DNA from 3 places in the Staphylococcus sp. TCBT05 genome. Region 2 is predicted to be linked to each of the others. Evidence: riboswitches for the same ligand, from Rfam matches in the RefSeq annotation. Region 2 holds a riboswitch; each other region holds the start of a gene.

Region 1 (8,093 bases), 750 kb from region 2:
AAGCACATTGGGATTTAGTAGAAGATTTAAAAATGGTTAACTTTGAACGTGCTGCAAAAGTATCAGGTGCACGTTTCGTATTTTTAACAGGTGAAGGTGCGCAACTAGAACGTGCGTTAATGAACTATATGGTCACAAAGCATACAACACAACATGGTTATACTGAAATGATGGTACCACAATTAGTAAATGCTGATTCAATGTATGGTACAGGTCAATTGCCTAAATTTGAAGAAGATTTATTTAAAGTTGAAAAGGAAGGTCTATACACAATTCCAACTGCGGAAGTACCATTAACGAACTACTACCGTAATGAAATTATTGCTCCAGATGAATTACCAGCGAAATTTACTGCACAGTCAGCATGTTACCGTAGTGAAGCAGGATCAGCAGGTAGAGACACACGTGGTCTAATTCGTTTGCATCAATTTGATAAAGTTGAAATGGTTCGCTTTGAAAAGCCAGAAGATTCATTTGATGCATTAGAGGAAATGACAACACATGCTGAAGCAATTCTCGAAGAATTAGGCTTACCATATCGTCGTGTAATCTTATGTACTGGAGACATTGGCTTTGGTTCAAGTAAGACATTTGATTTAGAAGTATGGTTACCAAGCTATAATGATTATAAAGAAATCAGTTCTTGTTCAAACATTACTGACTTCCAAGCAAGACGTGCGAATATTAGATTTAAACGAGATAAAAATGCTAAGCCAGAATTAGTACACACGTTAAATGGTAGTGGTTTAGCAGTAGGTAGAACCTTTGCTGCTATTGTCGAAAACTATCAAAATGAAGATGGTTCAGTAACTGTTCCAGAAGCTCTTGTTCCTTATATGGGTGGCAAGACTGTAATTAGACCAGTTAAATAATTAAAATGAAATAATAAATGAAGCGTCGGAGATGTACAGTTCTCTGACAAATGAAAAGGCAATTTCTTTTGAGATTGCCTTTTTATTTATCATGATTTATACAAATTGCGTTTTTTCAGTATGGTGATTTAGCAATAAGACATATCTACCTAACTATTAATTAGGTGAACCATATTAATACAAAATATTGAACAAATTTTTAGTCTAGTTAATTTTTAAAATACAGGAAGCAAGTAACTATCAAATTATCATAAGAGGGTAGGGGAGGTGTAACGATATAAAAAAGGTTAAAAATCAAATTAATAGTAGCGTTGTTAAACCTTTTTCTGCCAGGTGGTCTAAATTAATCTGAGTCTATAAAATAATTTAAAATTGCTGTAATAGCAACGTTTTTAGACTGTAGTTTGTCTTACGTAACACATACCGAAGTCTAAAAGATATGGTTGTTTTTAAATGTTTGTAATAGAATGTGAATATCAAAATACATCAACAAGGGGTGAGATGATGAAAGAACATATCACATTTAAACAAGGCGTTAAAGAATGTATCCCCACTTTGTTAGGCTATGCTGGTGTTGGATTATCATTTGGAATTGTCGCTGTAGCCTCTGGCTTTAGTATTCTTGAAATTATATTATTGTGCTTAGTGATTTACGCTGGTGCTGCTCAATTTATAATTTGTACATTAGTCATCTCAGGGACACCCATAACGGCTATTGTGCTTACAGCATTCATAGTTAACTCGAGAATGTTTTTATTAAGCATGACATTAGCCCCGAATTATAAAGATTATGGATTGTTAAATCGGTTAGGGCTTTCTTCGCTTATAACTGATGAGACATTTGGTGTAGCTATCACGCCACATTTAAAAGGTGAGAAGATAAATGATCGTTGGCTACACGGTTTAAATATTACAGCGTATTTATTTTGGACAGTGTCATCTGTTGCAGGTGCTATATTTGGCAAATACATACAACATCCGGATGCTTTAGGATTAGATTTTGCAATCACAGCAATGTTTATCTTTCTAGCGGTTTCTCAATTTGAAGCGGTAAAGCGCTCGCATATTAGAATTTACTTTGTCTTAATTATCTGTGTTGTGGCTATGATGTTATTGTTCAGTTTATTTATGCCGTCATACTTGGCGATTATTTTAGCTTCAGTTGTTGCGGCAATGCTTGGGGTGGTGATGGATAAATGACGATTTCTCTACATATGCTTATTATCATTTTGTTGTGTGGGTTAGTTACATGGTTAACAAGGGTTATCCCTTTTATATTAATCACGAAAATACAGTTGTCTGAAAAGGTCGTCAAATGGCTCTCATTTATTCCAATTACACTATTCACGGCATTAATTATAGATGGCGTTATAGAGCAACATGACAATGGACTTGGCTACACATTAAATTTCCCGTTTATTATAACGATGGTACCTACAATCTTAATTGCAGTTATCACACGTAGTCTAACCTTTACAATTATTGGAGGCATTTTAATAATGGCACTCTTAAGATGGCTATTTTAAATAATTCATTGATGTAAGAGTTAATATCCGTTAGAATGACAATAATTAGAAAATTATGACATCTTTTATATGAGATGCATATAAATAAAATAAAATCTTATTTCGAGAAGCAGAGGGACTTGGCCCGTTGAAGCTTCAGCAACCGGCTATATAAGATGTAGTACGGTGCTAATACCAACGAGATACTCGAATGATAAGTATAGTTAAACTTCTTACTTATTTTTAGAGTGAGAAGTTTTTTTATTTAAGTAGGAGGTAAAAAATGACAAATTATACGGTTGATACATTAGAATTGGGACCATTTACGACTGAATCTGGTGAAACGATAGCAAATTTGAAGTTACGCTATGAGCATGTGGGTTTTCAAGGGCAACCGCTTGTAGTAGTTTGCCATGCATTAACAGGCAATCATCTGACATATGGTACGAATGAAGATCCTGGATGGTGGCGTGAAATTATTGATGGTGGATACATGCCAATTCATGATTATCAGTTCTTAACATTTAATGTTATTGGTAGTCCATATGGTTCAAGTTCTGCACTCAATGATGTAGATTTTCCTAAACAATTAACGTTGAGAGATATTGTCAAAGCTATTGAACTAGGTATCGAAACACTAGGGTATCGAAAGATTAATATATTAATCGGTGGCTCTTTAGGTGGCATGCAGGCGATGGAACTTTTGTATAACCGTAAATTTGAAGTAGAGAAAGCAGTAATCCTAGCTGCTACTGATCGAACGTCATCTTATAGTCGTGCATTCAATGAAATCGCAAGACAGGCTATTCTGCTTGATAACAAAGAAGGAATGAGTATCGCAAGACAGTTAGGATTCTTAACCTATCGTTCATCAAAAAGTTATGACAAACGTTTCACACCTGATCAAGTAGTTGCGTATCAGAAACACCAAGGCGATAAATTTAAACAACATTTCGCGTCTGAGTGTTACTTAACACTGCTCGACGTCTTAGATAGCCATGATTTAGATAGAGGAAGAGATGACGTGGATGCTGTGTTTGGCTCACTTGATACAAAGGTCATGACAATGGGTTTCACCGATGATTTACTCTACCCAGACGATTTAGTTAAGGCAGTAGGAGAACGCTTTAAATACCATAAACATTTCTTTGTTCCTGATAATGTTGGGCACGATGGTTTCTTGCTTAATTTTAATGATTGGGCACCTAATTTATATCATTTCTTAAACTTATCTAAATTTAAACGTAAATAATATTGAGGTTATTGAATATTTATTGAAATATGGGCAGTGCATAATGACATCTGACTCGTTGTGAGTTGTTATTAGGCATTGCCCTTTTTGATTTTAAAAAAGTTGAAATAATAGATTCGAGAAGTATGGAATTTAGAAGGCAAAAGCAATGATGGAATAGTCATTAATCCATGTAATCAGTAATCTAGTTTGATAGAGACGATTTCTGAATTTGCAGTAAATCAAAGGGGATGTTAAACGATGTTATCAGATCATTAATTCTTCTATATAAAATGGGTCGGTAAAATTGTGTAAAAGATTTAAATTGGTTAAAATGGTAGTTATAGTCAAAAATAGTATAGGAGTGGCGAACTTGTTTTCAAAAATATATCCTAAAGCAACTATTCTTAGCATAATTGCTTTCATAGTAGTAGCTTTAGCTTTACATATATTACCACCGCTAGGACTGGTACTCGCATTATTTGCTACGATACCAGGTATCATCTTATGGCACAAATCAAACGAGTCGTTTGGCTTAGCAGCGGTTATATCGGTTGTCTTAACAACATTATTAGGTAATATATTTGTGCTAAGTATATTGGTCCTCATTATTTTCTTGAGCTTTATCGTAGGCCAATTGTTAAAAGAACGTACGTCAAAAGAACGTATTTTATATGTTACAACTACATTTATGAGTATCGTTTCACTTATCGCGATTATGTTATTACAGACTTTTGATAAATTACCAAAAGCCTCTGCAATCATCAATCCAGTGAAACAACAAATGCATCAACTTATAACAGAGTCGGCAGTCTCCGGAGATTCTAAAATGATTCTTGAAGAAGGTTTCCGCCAATTTGCAGTACAATTACCGAGTTATATTGTGATTGCAGTTTTTCTACTTATATTGATTAATCTTATTATTACATTTCCAATCTTACGTAAATTCAAAGTTGCTACACCAATATTCAAACCATTATATGCATGGCAGATGAAACGCTCGATATTAGTCATCTATATTATTGTGCTGTTTTGTGTTATGTTTGCTACCCAATCGGGTACTTTTCAAAGTGTCGTATTAAACTTTGAAATTGTGTTATCATTATGTATGTATATTCAAGGGTTGAGTGTTATTCACTTTTTTGGAAAAGCAAAATCAATGCCGCTTGCACTTACGATTATTTTAATGGTGATTGGGACAATATTAACGCCATTTACACATATCGTGGGACTCATTGGATTGGTAGATTTATGCTTTAACCTGAAAAGCATCATTAAAAAATGATTTGGGGTGGAAAAATGAACCGTCAATCCACTAAAAAAGCGTTGATTTTACCATTTATTATTTTGGCACTCACAGCAATCGCACTCGTTGTTGTTTGGTTTATCTTTAACCAATTAGTCGCAGGAATTGCGACCGTTGTTTTAGTGTTTGTCATCATAGCGACAGCCTGGATGGTAAGACAAGCTTTTCGGAAATTAGACTATTACGTCAATAATCTCAGTGGACATATTTCTGCAGGTAACAATATTGCTATTAAGACGTTACCTATCGGTATGATTATCTTAGATGAAAATGAAAACATAGAGTGGATGAACCAGTTTATGTCGGATCGTTTGAGTCGTAATGTGATTTCGGATCCAGTTAATGAAGTATATCCAAATATTTTAAAGCAATTAGAAAAAACACAAGAAGTAGAAATTGAAGAGAATGAATACCACTATCGTGTGCGTTATTCAGAAAGTGAACATGTATTGTATTTCTTCGATATAACTGAAGAAGTACAGACAAATGATTTATATGAAGAATCTAAACCAATTATCGCGACATTGTTCTTAGATAACTACGATGAAATTACACAGAACATGAATGATACACAGCGTTCTGAAATCAACTCGATGGTGACACGTGTAATCAGTAGATGGGCAGAGGAACATGATGTTTACTTTAAACGTTATAGTTCAGACCAATTTGTCGCTTATTTAAATCAACGTATTTTAAAGGAAATTGAAGATGCTAACTTTAGCATTTTAGGACAGCTCCGTGAGAAGAGTGTGGGTTATCGTGCTCAACTGACATTGAGTATTGGTGTCGGTGAAGGCTCTGAAAATCTTATCGACTTAGGTGAACTATCGCAATCCGGCTTAGATTTAGCACTTGGCCGTGGTGGTGACCAAGTTGCAATTAAAAATATGAACGGTAATGTACGTTTCTACGGTGGTAAGACTGACCCAATGGAAAAACGTACGCGTGTTAGAGCTCGAGTTATCTCACATGCCTTGAAAGATATCTTAATGGAAGGTGACAAAGTAATTATCATGGGTCATACACGACCTGATTTAGATGCAATCGGTGGTGCAATTGGTGTGTCACGCTTTGCAATGATGAATAACTTAGATGCCTACATAGTATTGAATGAATCGGATATCGATCCAACCTTACGACGTGTAATGGAAGCGGTCAATGAAAAGTCTGAACTTAAAGAGCGATTTATTACTTCTGATGAAGCATGGGATATCATGACCTCTAAGACAACGCTTGTTGTAGTCGATACACATAAACCAGAGATGGTACTCGATGAAAACATTCTAAACAAGGCCAATCGTAAAGTGGTTATTGATCACCATAGACGTGGTGAAAGCTTTATCTCTAGTCCGTTACTAGTGTATATGGAACCATATGCAAGTTCTACAGCAGAGTTAGTGACAGAATTATTAGAATATCAACCAACTGAGCAACGTTTAACACGTCTCGAATCGACAATTATGTTTGCCGGTATCATCGTTGACACACGTAACTTTACGTTGCGTACAGGTTCTAGAACCTTTGATGCAGCAAGTTATTTAAGAGCGCATGGTGCGGATACAATTCTGACACAGCATTTCTTGAAAGATGATATCGACACATATATTAATAGAACTGAATTGATTCAAACAGTTAAGTTACAAGACAATGGTGTTGCCATCGCACATGGTTCGGAAGATAAAATTTATCATCCCGTCACGGTTGCACAAGCTGCCGATGAGCTGTTAAGTTTAGATGGCGTAGATGCTTCTTATGTAGTAGCCAAACGTGAAGATGACGTCGTCGGTATGTCTGCCCGTTCTTTAGGCGCAGTTAACGTTCAATTAACGATGGAAGCCTTAGGTGGTGGCGGTCACTTAACAAACGCTGCAACACAAATTAAAGGTGTAACTGTAGAAGAAGCAATCGATCAACTTCAAGAAGCAATAACAGAACAAATGAGTAGGAGTGAGAATACATGAAAGTAATATTCACACAAGACGTTAAAGGTAAAGGTAAAAAAGGCGAAGTTAAAGAAGTACCAGTAGGCTACGCAAATAACTTCTTATTGAAGAAAAATTACGCAATTGAAGCAACACCAGGAAACTTAAAACAATTAGAACAAAAGAATAAAGCAGCAGAAGCTGAACGCCAACAAGAAATTGAAGACGCTAAAAAGCTAAAAGAACAATTAACTGAACTCGAAGTTAAAGTATCAGCTAAAACAGGTGAAGGTGGTAAATTGTTCGGTTCTGTAAGTACAAAGCAAATCGCACAAGCCTTACTAGACCAACACAATATCAAAATTGATAAACGTAAAATGGATCTACCAAGCGGTATCCACGCATTAGGTTATACCAACGTACCTGTGAAGCTAGACAAAGAAGTAGAAGGTACAATTCGTGTGCACACAGTTGAACAATAATAACGAATTGAAATATGAGGTGTAATCGTAATGGATGGAATGTATGAACAAAATCAAATGCCGCACAGCAATGAGGCTGAACAGTCTGTATTAGGTGCCATTATCATAGATCCAGAATTGATTAACACAACTCAGGAAGTCTTACTTCCTGAGTCATTTTATAGAGGCGCACATCAACACATCTTTAGAGCGATGATGAACCTCAACGAAGATAATAAAGATATAGATGTCGTAACAATCATGGATCAATTGTCACAAGAAGGGCGATTGAATGAAGCGGGTGGTCCGCAGTATCTTGCCGAGCTATCCAATAGCGTTCCGACCACTCGAAACATACAATACTATACAGAAATTGTGTTTAAGCATGCTACTAAACGAAAGTTAATACAAACAGCAGATAGTATTGCGAATGATGGTTATAATGACGAACTTGAATTAGATGCAATTTTAAATGATGCAGAAAGAAGAATCTTAGAACTATCATCTTCACGTGAAAGTGATGGCTTTAAAGATATACGTGACGTACTTGGTGAAGTATATGAAAATGCTGAAGTATTAGATCAAAACAGTGGTCAAACACCTGGTGTCCCGACAGGTTATCGTGACCTAGACCAGATGACTGCAGGGTTTAATCGCAGTGATTTAATTATTTTAGCGGCACGTCCATCAGTAGGTAAGACTGCCTTCGCACTGAATATCGCGCAGAAAGTTGCGACACATGAAGATCATTATTCAGTTGGAATCTTTTCACTCGAGATGGGCGCCGATCAATTGG
Region 2 (8,093 bases):
AATTTGATAGAGAGGATTTTTAAATTTTAGAACATTATTTATAACTAAGTTGAATATCGTTATAAATAAATTTGGATATGTGCGACCTAGTCAGTGCTACTCTCGTGTGTTCTCTATGCTTTGTTTCAACATACAAAGAGCGATGATAGTTATTAGTTCTTGCTAACTATCATCGCTCTTTCTGTTCTATAGCGCTATACTATGATTTATCTATTTGCTCAAATTAATTATTCACAATATTTTCGAATGCTTCACGTACTTGAGGTACTGACATTCCAACAACAACTTGTACGTTTTTCCCACTTTTCACTAATCCATGTGCCATTTGATTATGTGTAAAGTAATCACTATCTTCGACTTTATCTATATCTTCAACTGTTAATCTTAGACGTGTTGTACAGTTCGTTACGTCTTTAATATTTTCTTTACCACCTAAACCTTCTAAGTAATACAACGCTTTTTCTTCATATTCGTTTCCTGCAACAGGTTGTGAGCCTTTATCTTCATTTTTACTCTTATAATCTTTCTTGCTATACAATTTAATGTCATCAGACTCTTTTTTACGACCTGGTAAAGGTATATCGAATTTCAAAATTAAAAATCTGAATAGGACGAAGTAAATACCAGTAAACGCAAGCCCAATAATAATTTGAATAACATAAGTTAACCAATGATTTTGTGCAAGTGGAATCCAGTTTGTTGCAAAGAAATCAATCAAACCTCCACCAAAGTTACCAACTAAACCAAATCCATACATTAAAGTATCCATAGTTGCAGATAAAATAGCATGTAGTACAAATAAGTATGGTGCAATAAATAAGAACGTAAATTCTAATGGTTCAGTAATACCTACAACTACAGCAGTTAATGTTGCTGGAATTAACAATGCTGCAATCTTTTTCTTATTTTCTTTAGGTGTCGTTGAATACATTGCTAACGCAATACCAATTGCACCAAAGACCTTACCATTCCCTTGAAGCATAAATCCATATGGGAATTGTTCTTTTAATGGTTTCGAGCTTCTAGCAAAGTCATTTACATGTTCAAACCATTCTGCTTTCAATCCATGATTCACTACGACTGGACCTACTTCGATAGGTGCATAAATAAAGTGGTGTAACCCAGTAGGAATTAATACTCTTTCTAAGAAATGGTAGAGCCATACGCCTATATATCCTGAACCAATAATAAATCCTTGTAATGATGAAATACCATTTTGAACTGTTGGCCATACAATACAAGTGATTAATGCTACAGGTAACATAACAAAGAATGATATTGTAACAACAAAAGTCAATCCTTGGAACACACCTAGCATTTCTGGTAGCCTCTTACTGTAATATCTATTATGTATCCAGGTAATAATACTTGAAATGATAATACCACCTAGAATATTTGTATCTAATGTTTCAATACCTGCAATAGCTTTTAGACCAGTAACATTTTCAACACCTTTTTCTAAGTTGGCACCAAATGTATGTGGCCATTGCGTTAAAATTGCATTTATAAATGTATTAAACATTAAATAACCCATTAATGCTGCAAGTGCTGCATGCCCAGGTGCTTTTTTAGCTAAAGAGAGTGGCAAACCTACTACAAAAACAATTTCCATGTGATTGAAAATAGTCCAACCACCCGCTTCAATTACGGACCAAATTTTAAACCATGTTGTTCCATCCTTAGCAATACTTCCCATAATAGCCGGATTTTTAAATAAAGTAGCAAAACCTAAGACTATACCAAAAAATGCAAACATCAATACAGGCACAATCATAGCACTACCAAATCGTTTTATTGCATTCATTTACATCCCTCCTACCGTCAAAATAAAATCTATTGTTACTTTTTATCTTGACTTGCATACCTTTCAATATTTAACTTTCTTACATCATATAGTAACCGCTTACATATAAACAATAGTTTGACGATAAATCGAATAATTTTATATAATCAGATTATATTTTCATAACACGAAAATATTTTCAAAAAATGGGGTGATACTATTTTTTTAGATGAACGTATAAATAGCAACTTTAATAAGTTGAATGACAATGATCTACATATCGCACAATATATTAATACTCATATCGAAGCATGTAAATCAATGAAGATTCAAGAATTAGCGCAAGCAACACATGCTTCCAATGCGACGATACATCGTTTTGCTAGAAAATTAGGCTTTGATGGGTATAGTGACTTTAAGTCTTACTTAAAATTCGAAAGTGAACAAACTCATGCATTAACGACAGACTCTATTGACAATTTCAAACAAGAAATTACAAATACCTTTAATTATTTAGATCGCATTGATTTTAAACTCGTAACTAATAAAATAAATCAAGCTGATACTATCTATCTCTATGGTACTGGATTAGCCCAAATGAATGTCGCACAAGAAGCGCAGCGTATCTTACTTACAGTGCATAAGAATATTATTGTTTTGCATGATCCCCATGAATTCAAGATGATTTTAAATAAAACAACGTCGAAAGACTTGTTCTTTATTATTTCATTATCTGGAGAATCTAAACAGTTAGAAGGTATTACGAATTTGCTACGTTTGCGTCATCATTACTTTATTTCTATTACAAATTTAAAAGATAACTCGTTAGCTCAAAAGGCAAATTATAATATTTACGTGTCTAGTAATACTTTTTTCCTTCAAGATGGCACTGATTATTCTAGTTTTATTAGTTATCATATCTTTTTCGAGACATTATTACGTAAATATAATGAGAGAATTGAAAATGGTGAATTACAGATTCAGATTTAAGCTAATCTAAAAATGGCATGCCAACCCAAGATTGAATGCGTCTTACGGGTTGGTATTTTTTTAAAAGATTGTTTTGCTCCCTTTCCTAGGGGACAGCTTCAGCCTGTAGTCTTCAGCTTGTCCTGTTCCCTTAGGAGTCTCGCACACAATCTCGCATATATTACTAATAACTATTCGGTTGTTTATACTTTTATCATGATATGCTTTTTTCCTTTCAAATAAAAAAGGTGATTTCTATTATTATTGCAATAGAAATCACCTTAATTTATTAGTCAGAGTTTTAAATCTCTAGACATCTTATTTAGAAAATGAGTAATGACTCTCCTATATATTTTAATAAAGCACTGTAACCTACTAAGATTAATTACATTTCTGCTTCAAAATATTCTAATGCGATTTGTAACTTATCAAATAACATTTCAAAGCCATGGGCAGTAGAATCATGATACTCTTTTTTCTTTTGTTTATATTCTAATGTTGTAAATCTTCTTTCTCTTGGTACTACAGCATTATACGTAAATACCATTTGTGTGATGCCTGGTTCGCGTTCAAATATTTCTACTTCTATAGTATCTTCAGAATCACTCAGTTCAGGCATGCCTATTGTCATTACAATATATTCGTAAGGTGTTAATGTGATAAAGCTTCCTTGGACTATATTTTCCTTACCTTTTCTAACGTCGACAATTTTATACGTTCCATTCTGATTCGCATCAACCTGTATTGTTTTATTCGTTCGCTCAGATGTCATAAACCATTGCTTTAAAAAACGTTGATCTGTCCACGCTTGATATAATAATTCAGGCTCGACTTTAAATAATCGTTCAAGTTGTATCTCAACATTTTCATTTTCAATATTATATCTTGCCACGATTGTTCACCTACTTTCACTCTTAAGTATATTTTAACTCATTCTAGGTAAGTTCTAAACAATAATCCTTTTATTTCGATTAAGTTAAACAAATATAAATCTAAATATTTATTACACTTACTTAGTATTTTTATTTTCATTACATCTATTTACAGAATTTAAAGTTAGTAAATAACGTTATTGTTTATTATACATTAATTTAAAATATACAATTAAACATTAGCATGTGAATCTAACAATCTAGCTATGCTTTACGCTTTTTCTTATCTAATCTCGGTAATCTAAAGAAAATTGCTACTAAACCACAGACACCTAATAACGCAGGATAAATAGCGTATGGAACTAAATCAAATGGTGATATGGATGCAACACCAGCAGCTGCTATAACTTGTGGACTATATGGTAAAAGCCCTTGGAAACAACTAGCAAACATATCTAAAATACTTGCCGACTTTCGAGGATCGACATCGTATTCATCAGCGATGTCTTTAGCTAACGGACCGGCCATAAGTATAGAAATCGTATTATTCGCAGTAGCAATATCTGCAGCACTTACCAATCCGGCAATACCCAGTTCTGCTCCACGTTTCGATTTAACTCTATTACGCACAAAATTTAATAACCACGTAATGCCTCCATTATGTTGAATCAACGCAACTAAACCACCAATTAACAATGCAATAATTGCAATATCTTCCATGCCGACAATACCTTTTGATATTGAACTTAATAGCCCTTTCCAGCCAAATGAATGATCAACCAATCCTATAATCGCAGATAGTAAAGTACCACCAATTAAGACAATGATTACATTAATTCCTACTAATGCCAGTATAAGTACCAATAAATATGGTATAACTTTAATTATATTATAATCATAATTTTTAGTCGCATCGATATGTGCACCATTTGTTAAAAACCATAGTGCAATAATAGTCAGTATTGCCCCAGGAAGTACTATTTTTATATTTACTTTAAATTTGTCACTCATTTTTGTCTTTTGTGTGCGTACTGCGGCAATTGTCGTATCAGAAATCATCGATAGATTATCACCAAACATCGCACCACCTACAACTGTAGCCATTGTAATCGCAGCTGATACATCTGTTGCTTGACTCAATCCGAAGCCTACAGGTGCGATTGCAGCAACTGTTCCTACAGATGTCCCCATAGAAACAGACACAAACATACAAATAATAAATAAGCCTACTATGATTAAATTTTCTGGAATAATTGATAAACCTAAATTAACAGTGGATTTTACACCACCCATATCTTCCGTTGTTTGTGAAAAGGCACCAGCCAATAGGAAAATCAACATCATTAACACAATGTTAGAGTGTCCTGCACCTTTTGTGAATATTTCAACTTTCTGTTGAAACGATTCTTTTCTATTTAATAACAAGCCAATGATAGAGGCCACAATAATTGCAACGTTTAATGGCATTGTCGTAAAATCACCCGTTGCTATACCAACACCTAGAAACATCGCCACAAAGACGATTAAAGGAATCAATGCCCATGCATTGCCTTTATACTGCTCTTTCATATTCAACCTACTTCCTTTGATATCAATTATGATTTAACGGTTTAATATCTTATAAAAATTAAAAACTCTTTTCATTCATTTGAAGAAAAGAGTTAATTTAAGCTCCTTATCTTCTAGCAATAGTTGCTACTGGATTTGGCACACGCTTTTACATGTTGCCGAAGTATCATAGGGCCAGTCCCTCCACTTCTCTTGATAAGTATGTTTTATTTTTTTACTACAAGAATTCTTGAATGTTAACGTCAAATACTGCTAAATATTAATATTTAATCTGAACTTTGTCAAACTTATTCCTTTAATAAACGAGTACAGAGTTTGATGATGTAACATGTGCATTACTATTCTGTTGGACGTTCAATGATGAATGATTGTCCAAGATTCGCATAATTATTTCCAGCTAAACGACTCACAGCTCCTAATGCTTTAGAATCAATCTTATGCGGTTCTATATAAACTGTATCATCAATATGAAACATCACTACTTCTCCAATAATTAAATCAGATCCCTCTTGTTTATCACCTAAGGGAATAATTCTATCTAATTTACACTCTAAGCGTATCTTAGCTTGTTCAATCCCAGGTACAGATACGACATCAGAATCAACGCATGTTAAGTCTGTTCGTTCTAATTCATTCAATGACCTTGCAATTGGAGCTGCTGTACGATTAATTTGTTCTACAGTATCTTCATCTGTTATATGCACAACAAATGCTTCAGTTGCTTCGATATTTAAAGAAGTATCCTTCCTTTTGCCTGCAGTTCGAGTTGTTGATAGCATAATCATCGGTGGCGCACTATTGACCACATTAAAGAAACTAAAAGGGGCTGCATTGAGCATGCCTTTCTCATCTTGTGATGTTACAAATGCAATGGGTCTTGGGATAACACTACCACTCAATAACTTATAGTTTTGTTGCTTTGTTAACTTTGCTGCTTCGAATTTTTTCATTTGTTCTACTCCTCATAAATAAAAAGTTAGAAAATCAACTTCCAGATTTTCTAACTTTTTGTTGTTTAATCTATTTGGGTTCCGCCTGTAACACCATACACTTGACCAGTTGTATAGCTAGATTCTTCAGCTGCGAGATGGACATATACACCTGCCAACTCAACAGGTTGACCTGCACGTCCAAGTACTGACTTTTGACCAAAGGTCGGTATCTTCGATTGAGGTTGTCCTCCTGAGATTTGTAACGGTGACCAGAATGGACCAGGGGCAACACAATTAACACGTATACCTTGTTCACCTAATTCTTCAGATAAACTTTTGGTCAATGAAATGATTGCCGCTTTGGTTGCAGCATAATCATGCAATATTGGGCTTGGATTATAACCTTGAACAGAAGATGTCAATGTAATCGTTGCTCCGGGTTTTAAATAATCTATCGCCTTTTGTACTGTCCAAAATATAGGATAAACATTCGTTTCAAAGGTTTCTGTAAAGGAAGCTGTATCAAAGCCTTTGATACTTTCTCGATATTGCTGATGACCAGCGACTAACGTCACATTGTCCAATCCACCTAATTCTTGATGTGCCTGTGCAACCAAGTCATAGTTAAATTGTTCATTTCGAATATCACCCGGTATAAGCACTGCTTTACTGCCAGCAGCTTCAATTACCTGTTTCACTTCTTCAGCATCGACTTGTTCATCAGGAAGGTAATTAATTGCAACATCCGCACCTTCTTTTGCATACGCAATTGCAGCAGCACGACCTATTGCAGAATCACCACCAGTTACTAACATTTTATAACCTTCTAATCTATGATGGCCTGTATATGATGATTCTCCACAATCTGGTTGAGGATCTAATTGTTGTTGTAGACCAGGAACAGGTTGTTCTTGCTTTGGAAAATCTTTGTTTGAAAATTTCTTTCTAGGATCTTGAGCAGACATAAGTAAACACTCCTTAATACATTTTACTTATATATTCAATACCCAATATGTTTCTGATTAATACAAAATAGCACTAATTATAATTAAACTTCATTTAATAGCTTTTGTACAAAAGTAACAAAATAATCTGGTACCTTTTCTAAAATACGCTCATCCGGATCATACTTCGGATGATGTAAATCATATTCACTGTTTGAGCCAATAAAGACAAATACGCTTGGGTATTGTTGAGAGAATCCAGAAAAATCCTCGCCAATTGTTAACGGTTCGTCCATAATACTTACGTTGTAACCTACTTCTTTTGCAACGGTAATGGCGTCATTTGTCAATTTTTCATCATTAACGACAGCACCAGGGAGACGGTGGTAGATTGTTTCTATTTCAACATTAAAGGCTTTGGCTAATCCATCGCCAATTGCTTTTAATCGTTGTTCAATTTCATTTCTTTTATCTTCGTCAAAGCTTCTTACCGTACCTTGTACATACGCATGATCAGCAATAACATTCCAAGTATTACCGCTTGAAACCTCACCAATTGTTACGACAGCATTATCAAATGCTGACATATTACGACTGACAATAGATTGCACACTGTTTATCAATTGACCTAATACAATGACTGGATCATTTCCTTGTTCAGGCTTTGCGGCATGCGCACCTGTTCCCTTTATCTTATATTCAAAACGATCCACTGATGATGTGATGACACCAGATTTCACTGCAAACTCGCCAATATCTAATGTAGGATAGTTATGATAACCTAACACTGCTTTAGCACCATCAATCGCTTTGGTATCTGTAATGTAAAACGCTCCATAACCTAATTCTTCTGCTGGTTGGAAAATAAACCTTACTCTTCCATTTAAATCTGACTCTACTTCCTTCAAACGTGTTGCTACGGCCAAGATACTTGCCATATGTATATCATGACCACATGCATGCATTACGCCTTCATTTGTAGAAGCAAATTCATTTTCTACTTGTTCATTAATTGGTAAAGCAT
Region 3 (8,093 bases), on a different contig from region 2:
CTCTTATTATTAACACTTAATATATGATTTTAAATAGCGATATAGTATCATTAATCGCCCTTTAATATTAATGTATACACTTTAATTTATATTTAAACATTTACTGAGGAGTCACATTTCTTCCTTAACTATTTATAGTTATTTGAGAGACATTATTTAAACTCTTTAATATAAAAAATCCCCCACTAACCATTACGGCTAGAGAGGGATGGACTATATTCAATATTATTTTGCTGGTACTACTGCACCATCATATTTTTTATTAATGTAGTCTTTGATTTCTTTAGAATGTAATACTTCCATTAATGCTTTGATTTTCTTATCGTCTTTGTGTCCTTCTTTAACTGCGATTAAGTTAGCATATGGATTATCTTTTGCTTTCTCAACAACAATTGAATCTTTTTGTGGACTTAATTTTTGATCGATAGCAAAGTTTGAGTTAATAATTACAGCATCTGCTTTTTGGTTTTGATAGATCTTAGGTAAGTATTCTGCAGATTGTTTGTTGTTAAATTTAATATCTTTTTTGTTTTCAGTGATATCTTTAAATGTTGCGTCTTCAGGTTTTACACCTTTTTTCAATTTGATTAAGCCTTCATCAACGAAGAATTTTAAGAATCTACCTTCTTCAGCTGGGTTGTTTGATACGTAAACTGTTGCACCTTTTGGTAAGTCTTTTAAGCTTTTATATTTTTTAGAATATACAGCCATTGGCTCTAAGTGTACGTTACCAGCAGATTCAATTTTATAACCTTTGTCTTTTTTATCTGTTTTTAAATATGGTGTATGTTGGAAGAAGTTTGCATCCAATTCACCTTTATTTAATAATTTATTTGGCGTAGTGTAGTCGTTAATTGTTTTAATCTTTAAGTTATAACCTTTGTCTTTAAGTAATGGTTTAGCCTTTTCCAAAATTTCTGCATGTGGCGCTGGTGATGCTCCAACTGTAATGGTCTTATCTTTCCCGCCGCCATTACCACAAGCTGCTAAAACAAGTGCAAGAACTAAAACCGAAGCAAAACTAAATAATTTTTTCATATCGTTAAGTCTCCTTTTAATTTTATCTCTTATCTATCTTATTTGTAGCCCAATCACCAATAAATTGAATGATAAAGACAATAATAAGTATTAAAATAGTTGAAACTAAAATGACATCATTTTGGTTTCGGGTAAATCCAGTTAAATATGCCAAGTTACCTAACCCACCTGCACCAATAACTCCGGCAATTGCCGTTGAACCAACTAATGCTATGGCAGTAACCGTAATACCTGAGATTAATGCTGGCATTGCTTCAGGTATTAATACCTTTTTAACTACAGTCCAAGTATTTGCACCCATTGACCATGCTGCCTCGATAACACCTTTATCGATTTCTTTAAATGCAATTTCGACTAATCGTGCATAGAATGGTGCAGCACCGATAATTAGTGCTGGTAAAGCACCAGTAGGACCACTAATTGTTCCAAGTACTAAGCTTGTAAAAGGAATTAATAGTAATATCAAGATAATGAATGGTATCGCTCTGAACAAGTTAACAATGAACGATACAATATTATAAAATATTCTAGCTGCCTTCGAATCACTTTTAGCAGATAAGAATAATAACACACCTAAAATTAAACCAAAGATAAATGCAAATATCGTAGAAACAATTGTCATATACAATGTCTCGTATGTTGCAATCCAAACCTCACTCCATTGAACATTTGGCATTGTAATCATTTCTTGGAGTATGTCACTAAATGAATTACCCATGCTTTAACACCTCCAATGAAACATGTTGCGCTTCTAAATCATTTTTGAACTTTTCGAACTTTTCTGAATCTAATGATGGTAAATGTAATACCAAGAATCCGATGGAACCGTCTTTAGAATGTTTGATATTCGCTTCCAATATGTTCACATCAATATCATGTGTTTTTGTAATATATGAAATAAGTGGTTCAGTCGTATTATTACCTGTAAAGTTCAAACGTACGATATACGAATTATCATCAATATGTACTAAATCAGTAATAGACTCATCAAAATCATCATTTAAATCATCTTTGACAAAACGTTTTGTCACATCGTGTTGTGGGTTTTCAAAGACAGATGTTACTGCACCTTGTTCAATGACTCGGCCATTTTCCATCACGGCTACTTCATCACATATGCGTCTAATAACTTGCATTTCGTGTGTAATGATCACAATTGTTAAATTACGTTGTTCCTTGATTTTCAACAGCAAATCTAAGATTTCATCCGTTGTTTGTGGGTCAAGGGCACTCGTTGCTTCATCACATAGTAATACATTCGGCTCATTAGCCAATGCTCTTGCAATACCGACACGTTGTTTCTGACCACCAGATAGTTCTGACGGATAAGCGTCCTCTCTACCTTTCAATCCTACTAGCTCCACTAGTTCTAGTGCACGTTGTTTCGCTTCTGATCTTGAAACACCTGCAATTTCTAATGGAAACGTAATATTATTTAAAACCGTTCTTGACCATAGTAAGTTAAAATGTTGAAATATCATGCTCACTTTTTGACGTTTTTTACGTAATTCTGATTTTGATAGTTTCCCTATAGTATCGCCATCAATGATAACGTCTCCTGAAGTAGGCTGTTCGAGATTATTTAAGAGTCTGATTAAAGTACTCTTTCCTGCACCAGAAAAACCAACTACCCCAAAGATTGAGCCTGATTGAATGCTTAAATCAACATGATCTACAGCAAGTACGTCTTGTTTCTTAGTTTTGTACCTTTTCACTATTTGATTTAACTCAATCATCATAGTTGCCTCCTTGTATTGCTCTATCAATTAAAAAATGCTTTCCCTTGTTCACCGAAGAATAGAGAAAGCATTTGCCGCTTCTCTCATCTCCAAAAGTCCAACAAGACTTTTTGTGAATTGGCACCATTTCTGTTACAGACGGTTGCCGGGCTTCGTAGGGCACATCCCTCCACCTCTCGTGATAAGAGTTTCATTTATTTAATTATCAATAATCCTACCATCGCACTAGAGATTCGTCAATAACTATTTTAAATTTTCTAATAAATAAGGTACCGACTGAAATGCGTAAATACGCTTTATCTCTTGGCCTTTTGACATGACTATTAGTACGGGTACAGATTGAATTTCGTGCTTTTGGCTATATTCTGGATAAAAATTCAAATCCACTTTCGTAATTGGTAATTGTAAGATTTCATTAGCGATGTCTAACATTCGTTCAGATATTTTACATGTTCCACACGTAGGTGTATAGCCAAACACCAGTGATTTCTCTTTATCATCGTGTTCATGTATATCGACACGCGTTTCTTTTGCTACGTTCATGTTAATAAACTAACCCTTTCAGCTATATAATCTATTTGAGCCTTTGCCATGCTCTCTTCATCCTTTACTTTAAATCCATTTTTTTCTAGAACTCGTGAGAGATATGGCTTTGGACATTTTGCAACTTCACAATATTGTTTATCAATTCTAATATGATGACTTTCACTTAAATAACGTTTAAACCATTTACGGATTTTTTCACCTTCATTATCTGAATCAACAAGTATATGCACTTGTTTTCCATATAATGATTCAATCATTGCATCTAATTTATCAACGCCCATTGTACCATTCGTACAAATAATTTCAATTGGCTGATCTATAACTTGCTTTACCCTCTTCTTGTCGGACTTCCCCTCGACAATGATTACTTGGTTTAGTATCGTCATGATATCCACCCTCTAAATGTTGATAGTTATTCTCTTCTATTAAGTTTTTCACATTAGTTAATAAGCATAAACATTATTTACATTTTTATCATGTAACCTTTGCACACTCTAGATAAATTTGACTATATCTTAATTGTTCATATATAGTTATTGCATCTATTTTATGCATTACCACAGCATATAACATCTTCTTTTTATATTGTTAAAGATTATTCATCCGCTTAATATAATTTGCACTATTTTTACATATAAAATAAAACTCCCAGATTCAAAGGATCAAGGAGTTTCAGTCATGTTTATTCACCAATCATTTCAGAATATTGTTCTGCTGATAATAAATCTTCTAATTGGCTTTCATCACTTAATTCAATTTTAATCATCCATGCTTTTTCATATGGTGATTCATTTACAAACTCAGGGCTATCCTCTAACTCATCATTTGAGCTAAGTACTTTACCTGAAAGTGGTGCATATAATTCAGAAACAGTTTTTACAGATTCAACACTACCAAAAGTGTCGCCTTCATTAATTTCATCATCAACTTCTGGTAATTCAACGAATACGATATCTCCTAATTCGTTTTGAGCGTATTCAGTAATACCAATTGTTGCTGTATTTCCTTCAACTTTTACCCATTCATGTTCTTTAGAATATTTTAATTCGTTTGGTACTGCCACGAGTATCCCCTCCTAAATGTTATTACATATTCATGATGCCATATGAAAGGTATTAGGGCAACTATAAAGTGGGATAACATTGCACCTTCAACCGTTTTTCGCTCATTTTTATAAAGCGTTTTCATTTTTTGTAAACTTATTATGCTTTACTTGATTGCCATGACTAATATTGTCTTATAACCAAACTTGTTTATATTCGTCTTCTTTAAAGCCAACAGTCACTTTATCACCAGATACAGCAAGTGGTCGTTTAACTAGCATACCGTTTGAAGCTAGTAAATCTAGTTTTTCATCATCTGTTAAATCATTTATCTTATCTTTGAGACCTAACTCTCTGTATTTTGCGCCATGCGTATTGAAAAGTTTATTAATTTCAATATCTGTTCCAGCTAAAATTTCTTTAAATTCACTCTTAGTAGGTGTGTGTTGTACAATATCAATTGGTTCAAAGCTAACGCCATAGTCTTTTAAGAATTTTGCTGCTTTTTTACATGTTGTACAATTAGGATACTGGTAAAATTTTATCATTATTCTGTACCTCCTATGTCTAGTTATCACTAATATATCAAATTTATTCATAAAACGCTCTAATTATTAAGCTAATTTTTTTTATTAGAATTATAATTTCGCTATAATAGTATTACTAATCTATCAAAAAGGAGAATTAATTATGCAACCTATTAATACAACTGATCAATTTAAAGAGACAATTCAAAGTGATCAACCAGTCATTGTTAAATTCGAAGCAGGCTGGTGCCCTGATTGTAAAGCTATGGATATGTGGATTGATCCAATAACTGAAAAATATAATGATTACCAATGGTTTACAGTTAACAGAGATGAATTAGAAGATGTAGCTGCAGACAATGAAGTGATGGGAATTCCAAGTCTACTCGTATTTAAAGATGGAAATAAATTAGCACACTTACATTCTGCAAATGCTAAATCACCAGAACAAGTTGAATCTTTCTTAGCAGAAACATTTAAATAATAAATTAAGGAGTGAGACTAAAATCTATTGATATAGACTTCTTGGTCTCACTCCTTTTTTAATGGGCTAAAACTTTTCAATTATATTTTCAGTATGTCGTGGTCTATAATTCATTTTATCTTCTAAGTCAGTTAAATATAAAAATCCTAGTAAACGTTCGTTTTCTTTAATATTAAATAGAGCTTGGACTTCTTTGTCAAAAATATAAGACGGCGTCTTCCAACATGTACCTATTCCTGCTTCATGCAACAATAGCATCAAATTTTGTACATAAGCACCAAACGCCAAATGATCTTCTAAACCTTCTAATTGATGAGGGTCTTCCTTTAAAATCAAGACCAACATACCACCTAAATTAGTAACGACTTGATAGTGATCTTCTTGCTTTTTCGGTTTATCATGAAACGCAATTTGAGTTAGTTGTTTACTCATATTTCCCAATCTATCTTTAGCAACGTGAATCACTCTCCACGGTTCCCTGTGTCCATGGTTAGGTGCATCAGCAGCCTTTTTAATCGCATCATATAATGCATCTTCATCTATAGTCATATCTCTCTTAAAGATTTTTACACTTCTACGTTGTGAAATAGCCTCTTGCAGTTCCATAGTTATATCGCCCTTTCTCTATTGATAACTATTATCAATTATAATGTAGAATGACGATATTTTCAAATTACTCATATAGATTCAACTGTGCTCTCAATGTTTCAACATGAATTTGACCAGGTGCTTTCGGTGTATCCAAACAACCATAAGAAACTACTCCACCAAATACACCTTGCGCAGTCCTTGAAACAATACCTAATTTAGACATTGATATGCCAATCACTTTTTCTGATACTGTATCAGCGGTTTCAGAAACCACTTCTAACAAGCGTAGCACATCCATCTTGTCATGTGGCATCACAGCAACCTTGATATAGCTTGGTGACAATTGGTGCATTTTAAAATATAAATGCTTTAATTCTTCTATAGGCGGCGTTTGTTTGAAATCATGATATGACAATACAGTTTCCACACCTTGTGACTCCACATCATTTACAAGTGCTATGAATAAATCTCTGTTAACAGACTTGTCAAATTCAATATCTAGTAAATCAACACCATTGACATTGCTAATATTGAATAACAATTGTCTATAATTATCATCTTCAAGTGTTCCTGCACCACCTTGTGATTGCGTTCTATAGGTCACCAATAATCGCTTATTGATATTCAACTCTTTTATTGACTCAATAGTTTGCTCCAATAATTCATTATTGTACGCTTGCCACTGATCTATGCGCAATTCAATAATTTCAAATGAGTCACTATACAATTTTAATTGTTGTAGTGTTTCTTCAGTTATTTTATTTTCTGGAGCTATCGTCACAGCAATATCGACTTTTGTCATTATATGTACTCCCTTTATAAGATAATTAAAATTATTGTATAACAAATTTTGAAAATAACACAATGCCAAGTTATTATTTTCAGCAGAATCAGCAATACATAACACATTTACTGCGCTATTCATTTCATACCACGATAAAGTTATTTATTACAACTAGTCCCGTTACATAACCTGAGTCATTTCTGCCTATAATACACTCCAATTTGATGGTATATGCATATTGCATCAACCATATTAAAATTTATTTTATAATGAAAACGAATTCCTATGGTTTAAATTTTATACAATGGGTAGACATAAGAATAAAGACCTAAAGGAGGTATTTTAAATGGCAGTAAAATATGAAACGAAAGCAACAAATACAGGTGGACGTAATGGACACGTTCAAACTGATGACAAAGCAATTGACGTAGCGGTAATTCCACCAGCTCAAGCTGATGCTGAAAAGGGTACAAATCCTGAACAATTATTCGCAGCAGGTTATGCGTCATGCTTTAATGGTGCATTTGATTTAATTTTAAAACAAAATAAAGTTCGTGGTGCAGAACCAGAAGTAACTTTAACAGTCCGTTTAGAAGACGATCCTGAAGCAGAAAGTCCAAAATTAAGCGTCTCAATAGATGCAAAAGTGAAAGATGTATTATCACAAGAAGATGCTGAAAAGTATTTACAAGATGCACACGACTTTTGCCCATATTCAAAAGCAACACGTGGCAATATTGATGTAGATTTAAGTGTTGAAGTAGTAAAATAAGCACTTAATATAAAATCAAAAGCGTCTAAGAAACAAATTTCTTGGACAACGATAAGAAGGCAATTTCTATTGAAATCATATAGAAATTGCCTTTTTAATATTCATTTAGAATGATAAGACATCGTTCCATGATGATGTTTGAATTCATTTGTTTTATTGTCAGAGATTATTTCAATGATTGTATTAACATAGCATGACATATCATTTAAAGAAATATGTATTGAAATTGCCATTGGCAGCATAAGTTGAAAAATGTCATAATCTTTATATTTAAGACACCTCGTTAAATTAACTTAGTAGTGATTATCAAATTATATGAAAAGGCCTTATTTTATTAAGTATATTTTAACGTGAATTTTTTATTAAATCGACGTATTTTGGCGAGACTCCTGTGGGAACAGGACAAGCTGAAGACTACAGGCTGAAGCTGTCCCCTAGGAAAGCGAGCCTATAATTTATAATATTGAACATAAAACAGTAGATAAGAAAAATGGATATTTCATGATTTACATTCTTATAAAAGTTTAACATTTGTATTTCAATATAAAACATTATTTTTTGCAGTATGT

Evidence for each region. A riboswitch is a leader RNA that binds a small molecule or an ion and turns the genes downstream of it on or off. The one in region 2 is predicted to bind S-adenosylmethionine.
Region 1: it holds a riboswitch for S-adenosylmethionine, as region 2 does, so the genes downstream of both, metX (homoserine O-acetyltransferase MetX) here and ACY191_RS04835 (Na+/H+ antiporter NhaC family protein) in region 2, are expected to answer to the same signal.
Region 3: it holds a riboswitch for S-adenosylmethionine, as region 2 does, so the genes downstream of both, ACY191_RS11685 (methionine ABC transporter ATP-binding protein) here and ACY191_RS04835 (Na+/H+ antiporter NhaC family protein) in region 2, are expected to answer to the same signal.

Annotation. Positions count from the first base shown of each region.
Region 1 covers NZ_JBUQDQ010000005.1:333,744-341,836, forward strand. The annotation lists gene serS (serine--tRNA ligase) at 1-872, shown strand, start outside; gene ACY191_RS01475 (AzlC family ABC transporter permease) at 1,377-2,072, shown strand; gene ACY191_RS01480 (AzlD domain-containing protein) at 2,069-2,398, shown strand; SAM riboswitch class I at 2,493-2,598, shown strand; gene metX (homoserine O-acetyltransferase MetX) at 2,661-3,629, shown strand; gene ACY191_RS01490 (DUF2232 domain-containing protein) at 3,967-4,893, shown strand; gene ACY191_RS01495 (DHH family phosphoesterase) at 4,908-6,875, shown strand; gene rplI (50S ribosomal protein L9) at 6,872-7,318, shown strand; gene dnaB (replicative DNA helicase) at 7,349-8,093, shown strand, end outside.
Region 2 covers NZ_JBUQDQ010000005.1:1,085,707-1,093,799, reverse strand. The annotation lists gene ACY191_RS04850 (alpha-glucoside-specific PTS transporter subunit IIBC) at 224-1,804, opposite strand; gene ACY191_RS04845 (MurR/RpiR family transcriptional regulator) at 2,003-2,773, shown strand; gene ACY191_RS04840 (SRPBCC family protein) at 3,138-3,644, opposite strand; gene ACY191_RS04835 (Na+/H+ antiporter NhaC family protein) at 3,889-5,193, opposite strand; SAM riboswitch class I at 5,297-5,395, opposite strand; gene ACY191_RS04830 (flavin reductase family protein) at 5,532-6,143, opposite strand; gene ACY191_RS04825 (SDR family oxidoreductase) at 6,209-7,090, opposite strand; gene ACY191_RS04820 (amidohydrolase) at 7,174-8,093, opposite strand, start outside.
Region 3 covers NZ_JBUQDQ010000038.1:975,478-983,570, forward strand. The annotation lists gene ACY191_RS11675 (MetQ/NlpA family ABC transporter substrate-binding protein) at 226-1,038, opposite strand; gene ACY191_RS11680 (methionine ABC transporter permease) at 1,061-1,756, opposite strand; gene ACY191_RS11685 (methionine ABC transporter ATP-binding protein) at 1,749-2,774, opposite strand; SAM riboswitch class I at 2,858-2,965, opposite strand; gene ACY191_RS11690 (thioredoxin family protein) at 3,021-3,320, opposite strand; gene ACY191_RS11695 (toprim domain-containing protein) at 3,317-3,709, opposite strand; gene gcvH (glycine cleavage system protein GcvH) at 4,006-4,386, opposite strand; gene ACY191_RS11705 (arsenate reductase family protein) at 4,561-4,914, opposite strand; gene ACY191_RS11710 (thioredoxin family protein) at 5,057-5,377, shown strand; gene ACY191_RS11715 (nitroreductase family protein) at 5,444-5,983, opposite strand; gene aroD (type I 3-dehydroquinate dehydratase) at 6,051-6,770, opposite strand; gene ACY191_RS11725 (organic hydroperoxide resistance protein) at 7,099-7,524, shown strand.